DNA from 2 places in the Promicromonospora sp. NPDC050262 genome. Region 1 is predicted to be linked to the other one. Evidence: riboswitches for the same ligand, from Rfam matches in the RefSeq annotation. Region 1 holds a riboswitch; the other holds the start of a gene.
The links. Region 1 has a riboswitch for cyclic di-AMP ahead of AB0I29_RS18040 (C40 family peptidase). Riboswitches for the same ligand answer to the same signal wherever they lie in the genome.
Positions count from the first base shown of each region.

Region 2: another riboswitch for cyclic di-AMP. It lies ahead of AB0I29_RS22355 (C40 family peptidase); the one in region 1 lies ahead of AB0I29_RS18040 (C40 family peptidase).

Region 1 covers NZ_JBFAKX010000011.1:221,717-227,458, reverse strand. The annotation lists gene AB0I29_RS18045 (hypothetical protein) at 1-935, shown strand, start outside; gene AB0I29_RS18040 (C40 family peptidase) at 1,085-1,819, opposite strand; cyclic di-AMP (ydaO/yuaA leader) riboswitch at 1,821-2,016, opposite strand; gene AB0I29_RS18035 (hypothetical protein) at 2,179-3,072, shown strand; gene AB0I29_RS18030 (S8 family serine peptidase) at 3,212-4,273, shown strand; gene AB0I29_RS18025 (NlpC/P60 family protein) at 4,403-5,053, opposite strand; gene AB0I29_RS18020 (SRPBCC family protein) at 5,400-5,742, opposite strand, start outside.
Region 2 covers NZ_JBFAKX010000018.1:3,774-9,515, forward strand. The annotation lists gene AB0I29_RS22345 (cysteine hydrolase) at 1-4, opposite strand, end outside; gene AB0I29_RS22350 (cytosine permease) at 1-1,428, opposite strand; gene AB0I29_RS22355 (C40 family peptidase) at 1,521-2,354, opposite strand; cyclic di-AMP (ydaO/yuaA leader) riboswitch at 2,358-2,510, opposite strand; gene AB0I29_RS22360 (FAD-binding oxidoreductase) at 2,719-4,068, opposite strand; gene AB0I29_RS22365 (ornithine cyclodeaminase family protein) at 4,185-5,144, opposite strand; gene AB0I29_RS22370 (proline racemase family protein) at 5,141-5,742, opposite strand, start outside.

The DNA.
Region 1 (5,742 bases):
TGGCCCGCGGCCGCACCGCCCTCGTCGTCCTCCTGACGTCGCTGGTCGGGGCGGCCGCTGTCGCATGTTCGGGCGCGCCCACGCCGTCGTCGACCCTGGGGCCCGTGCCCGACGACATCGCCGACCACCTCAGCGTCCAGGTGGACCAAGGGCGCTCGCAGTACGCCGCCCGCGAGATCGTCCTCGCGGTCACCAACGACTCGGACGAGACGATGACGTTGGTGTCGGGGGCCCTGGACGCGGACGGCTTCGGGCCCACCCACCCCACCAAGGAGAACCGCACCCCGGCGCTGCGGCCCGGCACCACGCGGGACGTCTACGTCGAGCTGGGCGAGGCGGAGTGCGCCGGCTTCCCGGCGGGGCCGGAGGAGCCGGTGCCGGACGCCGCGCCGTCGGCGACGATCACGCTGGCCCTGGGCGAGTTCGACGAGCTCGGGCCGGCCAGCGACGTCGTCGTCGAGGAGGTGGGCGATCCCGGCGGGCATCTCGCGCGGAACCACGCGGTGGACTGTGCCACGGCCGCGGTAGCCGCGGGCGCGAGCCTCGCCGTCGACGCGGACATCCCCGTCGAGACGCGCGACGGCGAGCTGACCGCCCTGGTCACGCTGCGGATCGATCCGGTGGACGGCGGGCCCGAGGTCACGATCGGCCGGATCGCCGGGACCACGATCACGAACAACCCTGACCCGGACGGCGAAGTGACCGGCTGGACCGGCTCCGCGCTCGACGGGCAGCGTTCCGGCAGCGTCACCCTGCCCGTGGTGCCCGCCCGCTGCGACGCCCACGCCGTGGGCGAGGACAAGCGCGGCACGTTCCTGCCCGTGTCGGCGAGCGTCGACGGGGTGGCGCAGCACGTGATCTACGTGCCCATGCCGGACTCGGCGCGCGCCGACCTGTTCGCCTTCATCGCGGACAGCTGCGACTGGCCGGAGTAGCCCCCCCCGGGGCCGGGTGCGCGAGAGGCGCCGCGTCCGCTGCCGGATACCCGGCGCGGAGGCGGCGCCTCGCGAGACTCTGGTGTTGCGGCTGTCCAGGCCAGCGGCTCAGGCTCTGCCTCTTTGTCGTCTGAGCCTGCGGCTCCGGCTCAGACGACCCGGATGAAGGTCGGGCTGTTCTGCCACATCTCGGTGTAGCGGACCGGCATGCCGGCGGCCCAGGCCTCGATGATCATGCCGTTGCCGGCGTAGAGGGCCACGTGGCCGGGCGTCCAGACGATGTCGCCCGGCTCGGGGTACGTGACCTGGTAACCGGAGCTGAGCATCGCGCTCGAGGAGTGCGGCAGGGAGACGCCGAGCTGCGCGTACACGTACTGGATCAGGCCCGAGCAGTCCATGCCCTCCGACGGCGAGTTACCGCCCAGCACGTAGGTGATGCCCAGGTAGTTGAAGGCGATGTTGACGGCCTGCTGGCCGACCGGCACGGGGTCCGGCGCGTCGACCGAGACGACGGCGGGGCCCTCGCCCTTCTCGCCGTCGGCGCCCGTGGAGGTGCCCAGGGCTTCCATCTCGATCGGCATCTTCGCGTCGGCCGGGACGGTCACGGTGGGGGCGGCGGCGACGGACTGCTTGGCCACCGCGGTGAGTGAGTTGAGGTCGACCGAGTTGAGCTTCGCGGTCTTGACGTCGGTCTTCAGGTCCATCGCCGGGGCCGCGTGGGCCGTCGTCGCGATGGTGGAGATCAGGACGCCACCGGCGGCTGCGGCGATCGCGCCGCGGCGGGCAACTGTGCCGGCGTTCTCGGTGGCGGTACGGGCGAGGATGGTCAGCGGTGTCTGGGCCGGGCGGCTGTCACGATGCCGTCCGCGGAGGGAGTTCGTCACCTAATGTCTCCTGTACCGCCTGCGAGGTCAGCTGTCGGGTTCGGGTAGGAGTACAACCCGGCCGCACGGCTACTGGGGGGTTTCCGTCCGGCTTCACCCCGAGGACGACGATCCTGCTGTCGCCCGGGAATGGGTCCCCCGCTCCTGTCTTGAACGTCTGGTCACGAACCGGTGACAGGACTCGGCGTCCGGCTCGCGACTCCACCGTGCGGTGGAGCAGAAGTCAAAGTACACACGTTCACGGAAAAAGTCACGATCGGGTTACGCATTACGGTCTGACCCAACGAAGGCGCAGATTTGCGCCGTTCCGGGCTTCAGGGGTTATGACCGACATCACACATCCGCTACCGTTCGGCGGCATGGGCGAATCGCACTCCCGTATCTCCGCCTGGTGGGTGTTTCCCATCAGTGCGATCGTCTGGTGGATCTGCGGATTCCTGCCCTGGCTCGCGCAGCTGTCGTACCAGGTCACCGGCATCGCGGACGCTTCTGACGCCGCCCAGGCGGGCATCCTGCCGCTGCCCTTCACGGCCGACGGTGCGGTGGTCGGCCTCGTCGTCATGGCGCTGCTCGGTGGCGTGCTCGCCGGGACCACCGCCCGCCTTGCCGCCTCGGCCGGGGCGGGCGCCGCCGCCGCGATCGGCGGCACCCTGCTCGCGATGGCCGGAGCAGGTGGCGCCTCCTGGTGGCTCGCGGCCCGCGAGACGGTCCCGGGTGACGCCATGCCGCTCGGCATGCTCGTGGTGACCTGCGCCGCCGGGATCGTCGGCCTCGCGGCCGGGCTCCTGGCGGGCCTCGGGCCGGCCGCTCTGCGCGGTGTCGCCCTCGCCCTGCCGGTGGTGCTCCTCGACGGCTGGTTCTGGGGCTTCGTGCCCGGCAACGCGGTGTCCCCGACGGGCACGTGGTGGGTGCTCGCCCTGGCGCTCGGTATCGCGTTCGGCCTCACCGTGGACAGCAAGCCGATGGAGCTGCTCGGCTGGCTGCCCGCCGCCGGCGCCGTGTGGGTGCTGCAGGCGGCCGGACCCGCCCTGCTGGCGGTGCAGGAGAACATCTGGCCGGGCTCGGCGCTCACCGAGGACCCGATGTCCGCCGTGGCCCTCGCCGCGGGCAAGATCGCCTCCGCCGCGATCGTTCCCGACGGGCACCAGCTCGGGGCCTGGGTGGTCGCCCTGCTGCTCGGTGCGGCCATCGCCGCGCTCCGGCTGTCCAGGGAAGCCGATGACGAGAGCGAGCTCTCCGAGGCCTGGGCCTGACATCCCGCGCCCTTACTGATTGCGATTGTGTAAATTTCACCCCCAACCGGGCGTGAGGCCTGTTCGGCGTCGACTCGGTCGTCCTAGGTTTGCCCCAGTTCAGGGGTAATCAGCCCCTGTGCGAATAATGGGGGCATATATGAACAGGAAGTCACTTGTCGGCGCCGCCACCTCCGCGGCGCTCGTCGTGGCGACGCTGGTCGCGGTCGCGCCGGGCGCGCAGGCCGCGACCAGCGATCCCCTCCGGGACAGGCAGTGGGGCCTGGACCAGATCAACGCCGAGGCGGCCTGGCCGGCCAGCACCGGCGAGGGCGTGGTGGTGGCCGTGGTCGACACAGGAGTCGACTTCGACCAGCCCGACCTGGCGGGGCAGCTCCTGCCGGGCGCCACCTTCACGGGCTGCGCGGACGTCCGTCCGTGCGGCGAAGGGGACTTCAGGGGGCCCGACGGCACCAACGACGGCGACGAGCACGGGACGCACGTGGCAGGCATCGTCGCTGCCGCGACGGACAACGGCATCGGCGTCGCGGGCGTGGCGCCGGACGCCAGGATCCTCCCGGTCAAGGTGCTCGAGGCCGGGTCGGGCTCGTCGCAGGACATCGCGGACGGCATCCGCTGGGCGGCCGACCACGGTGCCGACGTCATCAACCTCTCCCTGGGCTCCGGCCTGGGTGGGCAGCTGCTGACGATCATCGGCGTCGACACCCTGATGCGGGATGCCATCGCGTACGCGCGTGAGCGCGGTGTGCTCACGGTGGCGGCGGCCGGCAACTCGTCGACCCCGCTCTGCAGCGACCCGGCGTTCACCAGCGTCGCGATCTGCGTCGGGGCCACCGACTCGGCCGGGCTCCACTCCTACTACTCGGAGCTGCCGGTCAAGCTGGACCTGAAGAGCGTCTCGGCGCCCGGCGGGTCGGGCGGGCTGACCGGCTGCGACGGCGACGTCTGGTCGACGGTTCCCGTGGGCACGGGTTCCGACACCTGCTCGGGCGGCAGCTACGACTCCTACGCGGGCACGTCGATGGCGACGCCGCACGTGGCCGGGGTCGCGGCGCTCCTGTTCGCGCAGGGGCGCTCGGTCGACGACGTGGAGAGTGCCATCCTCCGCACGGCTCACGACCCGCTGCTGGGTCTCACGGGGCTGTGGACGCCGCTGTACGGGTACGGCGTCGTCGACGCGGCCGCGGCGGTCGCGTACTGACGCCGCTCGCGGAGTGGCGCCGCTCGCGTACCGACGTCGGTCGCGACCGCCGGGACGAGCGCGAAGGAGCACCGCGGCGCGCGCCGCGGTGCTCCTTCGCTCTGGTTGTTGACGGGTTGCCGGTGCGGATCAGTACGGGCGGATGTAGACCGCGTAGTCCTGCCACTGCTCGGTGTAGCGCACAGGACTTCCGTAGTTGGCGGCCTCGACCACCATGCCGCCGCCGGCGTAGAGGGACACGTGCCCCTGGGTCCACACGATGTCGCCCGGGATCGGCGACGACACCTGGTACCCGGTGGCCACCATCGACGACGACGAGTGGGGCAGCTCGACGCCGAGCTGCGCGTACACGTACTTGACCAGGCCCGAGCAGTCGAACCCGGTGGCGGGCGAGCTGCCGCCGTACGCGTAGGCGATGCCGATGTACTGCATCGCGATCGAGACGGCCTGGGCTCCGATGGAACCGTCGGACGCGTAGTCCGGGGTGGCCGGCTCGGCTTCGGCGGCCGCGGTTGTCGCGGTCACCTGCTCTGTGGTGGTCTCCACGACCGGCTCCGGCTCGGGCTCGGGAGCGGGGGTGACCTTGACGGCCTTGCTCTCGATGTTGAGCCTCGCGTCGTTCGCGACCTGCACCGCTGGTGCCGTCGCGACGTCCTTGGCCAGTCGGTTCGAACCGTCTCCCGCGATCGCGTGTGCGCTGGGTGCGAACGCCGTGGCGAGAAGTCCGGATGATGCCGCGATCACTGCGCCGGAACGTGCTGCGGTGCGTGTCACGGACATGAAGTGAGTGCTAGGAGCGTGATCGGCGCGGTGTCGACCGCGTCGGACGGTGGTACTCACCGAAGTTCTCCAGTCGCCGGTTGCGCGGGCCCGTACCGGTCTGGGGAATGGGGCCCGCGGCTGTGCCTCCGGTGGCGCAGCGAAACCGACGCTACATACGGGTATCGACCTTGTCTCGATCAGATAACAGTTGTCGTGAAGTATCGGACTGTCCGAAACGCGCGTAACTTTTCGACCAGATGCCTTTTCCCAGCGTAAGGGTTGTTTTTAACGCCGAAATGCGGTCCTGACGGGTATGAGGAAACAGCGGGGGAAATGTTGCGACACGCCGCTCTCCGGCGGCGTGTCAGCCCTTGTCCCGCACCCGGAGCTCCGCCTCGGCCTTGAGGTCGGCCAGCAGGGTGTCGGCCAGCTCGCGGGCTCTCGGACCCCCTGCCAGGTCGGTCAGCCCGGCCAGCATCCCGCTCCGGGCCACGGCCGTCGTGACCTCGCACGCGCCGCCACCGTGCGGCCCGCCACCGCCGTCCGGCCCGACGCCGCGCAGCGGCGTGATCCGGTGCGCGATCCCGGTCCGGACACCGGGGGTGGAGCTGCTCGACCAGGAGAAGCCCTGTCCCTCGGCGAGGCCGTCCACCTCCCAGGTCGCGGTCGGCAGACCCGGCTGGTCGATCTCGACCCGGGAGCCCACG
Region 2 (5,742 bases), on a different contig from region 1:
TCATCGCTCCTCCTGACGGCGCACCGCGCGGGCGCTCAGCAGGAGCGTCCCGACGAACCCGAGGGCCAGGGCGACCAGCACGCCGAGGTTGGCGAACGCCCAGCTCCCGTCCACGCCGCCGAGCGGGCCCAGCAGGTAGCCCTGCCAGGCCAGCCAGGGCGCGTAGGTGTTGGTCACCAGGCCCCAGCCGATGCCGGTACCGCCCACGACGAGCAGCACGGCGGCCCAGTTCACGGACCCGTACCGGCCGGCCGGGTCGTACAGGTCGGCGTCGGCGTAGTCGCGGCGGCGCAGCAGGATGTCGGCGAGCAGCACGCCGCACCAGGCGGCGACCGGCACGCCGAGGGTGATGAGGAAGCCCTGGAACGGGCCGATGAAGGAGTCCGCGACGAAGACGACGTAGATCGCGCCGACGACCATGAGCGCGCCGTCGATGGCGGCGGCCACCCAGCGCGGCGCGGGCAGCCCCAGGGACAGCAGCGCGAGACCGGAGGAGTAGATGTCGAGGGCGGCGCCGCCGATCAGCCCGGCCAGCGCGACCACCGCGAACGGGATGAGGAACCAGGTGGGCAGGATCGTGGACAGGGCCCCGATCGGGTCGGCGCCGATCGCCTCGTTCAGCACGGGGTCGGAGCCCGCGAGCAGCAGACCGAACACGAGCAGGACGACGGGGGCCAGCGAGGCGCCCAGCGTGGTCCACCCGACGATGCCGCGCCCGGAGGCGGAACGCGGCAGGTAGCGCGAGTAGTCGGCGGCCATGTTGACCCAGCCCAGCCCGAAGCCGGTCATCATGAACACGAGCCCGCCGATCACCTGCGGGCTGCCGCCGGCGGGGATCGCGGCGACCGTGGCCCAGTCGATGTGGTCGAGCACCAGCACGATGTAGACGACGGTGAGCACGGCGGTCAGCACCGTGATGACCACCTGCAGCCGCATGACGAGGTCGAAGCCGAAGACGCCCGCGACGACCACGATGCCCGCCACGACGGCGAGGGCCACGACCTTGGTGACGGTTCCGCCGCCCCAGCCGAGCGTCCCGAGCACGGTCGAGGTCGCGAGCGTGGCCAGCGCGACCAGCACCGTCTCCCAGCCGACCGTCAGGATCCACGACAGCAGCGACGGCAGCTTGTTGCCCCGCACGCCGAACGCGGCCCGGGACAGCACCATGGTGGGCGCCGACCCGCGCTTGCCGGCCAGCGAGATGAACCCGCAGAACAGGAACGACACCACGATGCCGATCGTGCCGACCACGACGGCCTGCCAGAACGACACGGCGAACCCCAGCAGGTAGGAGCCGTACCCCAGCCCGAGCACCGAGACGTTGGCCCCGAACCACGGCCAGAACAGGTTGCGCGGCGAGCCGCGCCGTTCGGCCTCGTCGATGGTGTTCAGGGCATTGGTCTCGACGCTCGTGGGCGCGCTGCTCATGGTGGTGATCCTGCCACGACGCACGAAGGGCCCGCACCGTCCTGGTGCGGGCCCTTCGTGAGCAGGTGTCGGGCGGAGCCGACCCGGGTGGGTCAGCCGATCCGGAGGTAGACCGGGCTGTCCTGCCAGATCTCGGTGTACCGGACGGTCTCGCCCGGGACCGGAGCCTCGACCTGCATGCCGTCGCCCGCGTAGATGGCGACGTGGCCCGGGGACCAGATGATGTCGCCCGGCTGCGCGTCGGCGGCCGAGACCTCGGTGCCGGAGTAGCGCTGCTGCGCCGAGGAGTGCGGCAGGGTGATGCCGACCTGGGCGTAGACGTAGGACGTGAAGCCCGAGCAGTCGAACCCGGCGGGGGTCGCGCCGGCCCAGACGTACGGGACGCCGAGGTACTGCATGGCGATGTCGACGATCTTGGACCCGGAGGTGGCGGCCGGGGCGGCCTTCTCCTCGGGCTCCTCGGCGACGGTGGTGGCCTTGACCTCCTCCTTGGCGGGCTCGGCCTCGACGACGGGCTCCGGCTCCGGCTCGGGCTCCGGCTCCGGCTCGGGGGCCGGCGTCACCTTGATGGTGCCGGTCTCCAGCGCGAACTCGCTGTCCGCGGCCACCTTCACGGCGGGGGCGGTGTCCACCTTCGCCGTGGTCAGGGCGGCGGTGTCCACCTCGGTGTCGGCCGACTTCTGCACGGCGTCCTGGACCGCGTCGCGCACGGTCTCGAGCTCGGCGGTGTTGGTGCTGGGGTCGTTCGCCGGGGCGGCGTTGGCCGGGATGGCGAGCAGCGAGACGAGGAGTCCCGATCCGGCGGCGACGACCGCGCCACGGCGGGCGGTCGCGGAGATGCCGCGGGCTGCGGCGCGCGAGATCGGGGTCAGCGGGGTGAGGGGTGCGTGGGCAGCACGATGGCGCCCGGGCATGCGTGTGGTCACAGCAATTTCTCCCGGCGCCTACGAGGTGAGCTGTCGGATTCGGATCGGAGAATGACCCGGCCGCGTCCTGCTGGTGCGGCTTCACCCCAAGGGCACCTGGCGGTGCCCGCGTACTTGGTTCCCCCGTCCCTGTCATCTGTTCAGAGCAGATCTCGTGGCGGTGACAGGGCTCGGCGTCCTCCACGAGTGCCCACGGAATTCCCCGCGAGCGGGACCGACCGTAGCCCACCTGGGCCCGAAAGTCACGATCGCGTTACGGACATCCCGGCCAGTGCTGGAGCTATTGACCGGAATGTCCGACCTACGCTAGTGCGGCGGGCGCCGTCCGGATCGAGGGCGGCGCCCACCGGGCCGAAGGTCCCGACTAGGACATCTGTCCAGGTCGCACATTGTGGTTGCGGGCGAACAGGTTGTCCGGGTCGTACCGCCGCTTGACCGCCGCGAGCCGTTCGTAGGTCGCCGTCGGGTAGACGGCTGTGACGTCCGTCTCATCGGCCGTCGTGAGGAAGTTCGCGTACGCACCGCTGAGGTGCGGGGCGAGCTTGCCCCACAGCCCGTCCAGCACCGGCCGGGCGGCCTCGATCACGGGCGCCGGGCCGCCGGTGAAGGTCGTGACCATGAGCTCCGCGCCCCGGTGCGCGTACGCCGTGGCGTCGCTCGGCACCCGGGCCATCGCGCCACCCAGGCTCCGGATCGCGATGGACGGCGCACCCGCCGACGTACCGGCCTCGGCCAGGATCCGCAGGGTCTCCTGGACCGACTCGTGGTCGACGAGGCCGTCGTGCGCGATCACGTGGATGCCGGGCGGCGGCGTGCCACCCTCCACCAGGACGTCCGCGTAGTCCATCAGCGTGACGTCGTCCTCGATGACCGTCCCGAGCCGGCGGATCGGGTCCAGTGCCGCCGCCGCGGCGTCGGGGTCGTCGCCGTCGAACGCCACGTGCACCTCCACCGGGGCCTCCGGCCCGCCCGCCAACGGGTTGGCGAGGTTGGTGATGGACGTGACCTCCTCCGGGGCCGTGCGCAGGTAGTCCGCCCAGCCCTGGAGCACTGTGGCGGCCTCGCTCCCGGGGAACGACACCTTCCCGAAGAAGACGCGCGTGGTCCGGTGCGCCGCGAACTCGAACGACGTCACGACGCCGAAGTTGCCGCCGCCGCCGCGGATCGCCCAGAACAGGTCCGGGTGCTCGTCGGCGCTCGCGGTCACGACCGCGCCGTCGGCGGTGACCACCTGCGCGGCCACCAGGTTGTCGAGGGCCAGGCCGTACCTGCGGACCTTCCAGCCGATGCCGCCGCTCAGCGTGAGCCCCCCGACGCCGACGCTCTTGGTGTCGCCCGAGGAGATCGCCAGGTCGTGCGGGGCCAGGGCCTCCGCGACGTCGCCCCAGTGGGCGCCGCCGCCGATCCGCACGAGGTGCCGCTCGGCGTCGACGACCTCCACGGTCGCGAGCGGGCTCAGGTCGATGACGATGCCGCCGTCGTTGGTGCTGAAGCCGGGAAAGCTGTGGCCGCCGCCGCGGACCGACAGGGCGAGCCCGGAGCCGGCGGCGAACCGGACGGCCGCCTGCACGTCGCCCACGGTCTTGGGCCGCAGGACGTAGGCCGGGCTGCCCACGACGAGCCGCGAACGCGCCACCGACTCGTAGTCGGCGTCGCCCGGCTCGATGATGTCGCCGCCGAAGTCGCGGCGCAGGGTGTCGAGTGCTGAGGTCATGACGTTCCTTCCAAGCGGTTGTGCCGAACGAGGAGTCGACTCGCCAGGCCTGGAAGATGTGACCGGACGACGGCGTGACCTCGGTCACGCGGGCGTCGGGACCGCCCGTCAGCGCGTCACCGCACCCCCGCCAGCACCGCCTCGGCCACCACGAGGTCCTCCCACGACATGCCCGTGCTCTTGAACACGAGCGGCCGTTCCGGGTCGGGGCGGACGGCGCCCGTGACGACGTCGCGCATCGGCACCAGGTCGCCGGCCGCCAGGGCGCCCTCCGCGATGGCGAGCACCACGTCGCCCGCCTCGCGCAGCGCGGCGCCCGGGTCCTCGACGACGACGGTGCCGCGCGCGAGCAGTCCGGCCGGCAGCTCCCGGGCGTCCGGCTCGTGCGAGCCCACCGCGATGACGACGGCGCGGTCCGCGATCAGGGCGGCGTCGAACAGCGGCTCGCGGGCCGACGTCCCGCACACCACGACGTCGGCGGCGCGCAGCGCGTCGTCGGACGCCGGGCCGCCCAGCCGGACGACGGTGGCGCCGTCGATCTGGGCGCCGTCGGTCGCCTCGGTGCGGGCCGGGTCGCGGACGAGCTGGGTGACGTCGCCCAGCGGTCGCCGTTCGCCCAGCGCGTCCGCGAGCGTCGCGACGTGCCCGTGCCCCTGCGGCCCCGCGCCGACGACCGCGACCTGGAGCGGGTCGGCGGCGTCGAGCAGCCGGTCCAGCACCGCCGCGACCGACACGGCGGGCGTGCGCAGCGTGGTCAGTGCGATGCCGTCCAGCACGGCGACGACGCCGAGCGTGGCGGCGTCGAGCAGCAGGTACGAACCCTGGACACGGGGCAGGCCGAGCGTCGCGTTCGCGGGGGCGACCGTGGCGACCTTGATCCCGACGTGCGCCCGGTCGCCGCCGCCGTCCGACGGCATGAGCAGCAGCTCGCCGGCCGGCACCGGCACGCCCTGGCGGGGCAGGTCGGCGGCCGGGTCCAGCCCGGCCGCGAGGGCGGCGCGGAGGGCGGCGACGGCGTCGGCGGGGGAGCAGGCGGCGGCCACGGCCGCGGCGTCCAGCACGAGGGGCGCGCTCATCGCAGCACGAACCCGGGCACGAGGGTGTCGGCGGGGTCCACGACGAACCGGTGCTCGCCCGTGCGGTACGCCGTGCCGGTGACCTGGGGGACCACGGCGTGCAGGTCGCCCACCCGCGTCGTCCCGACGACGGCGCCCGTGAACGTCGAGCCGACGATCGAGGTGTGCTCCAGCACGGGGCCGCCGACACCGACCCGGCCGTCGTCGGCCAGCACGGCCAGCCGGGCGCAGGTGCCCGAACCACAGGGCGACCGGTCGACCTGGCCGTCGGCGAAGACCGTCACGTTGCGCTGGCGCACGGTCCCGTCGGCGTCGGTGCCGAGGTCCTCGTACAGGATGGTGCCGTACACACCGCTCAGGCGCGGGTCGGTGGGATGGACGGCGAGCCCGTCGGCGTCGAGCGCCTGCTTGATCTCGCGGCCCACGGCGATGAGGTCCGCGTAGCTCGCCGGGTCGACCACCAGGCCGAGGCTCGTGGCGTCGACGCTCGCGTAGATCGCGCCGCCGTAGGTCAGGGTCGCCGACGCCGTGCCCCGCGTCGTGGGCACCGCGAGGTCGCGGGCCAGCACGTAGCTGGGCACGTTCACGAAGTCGACGC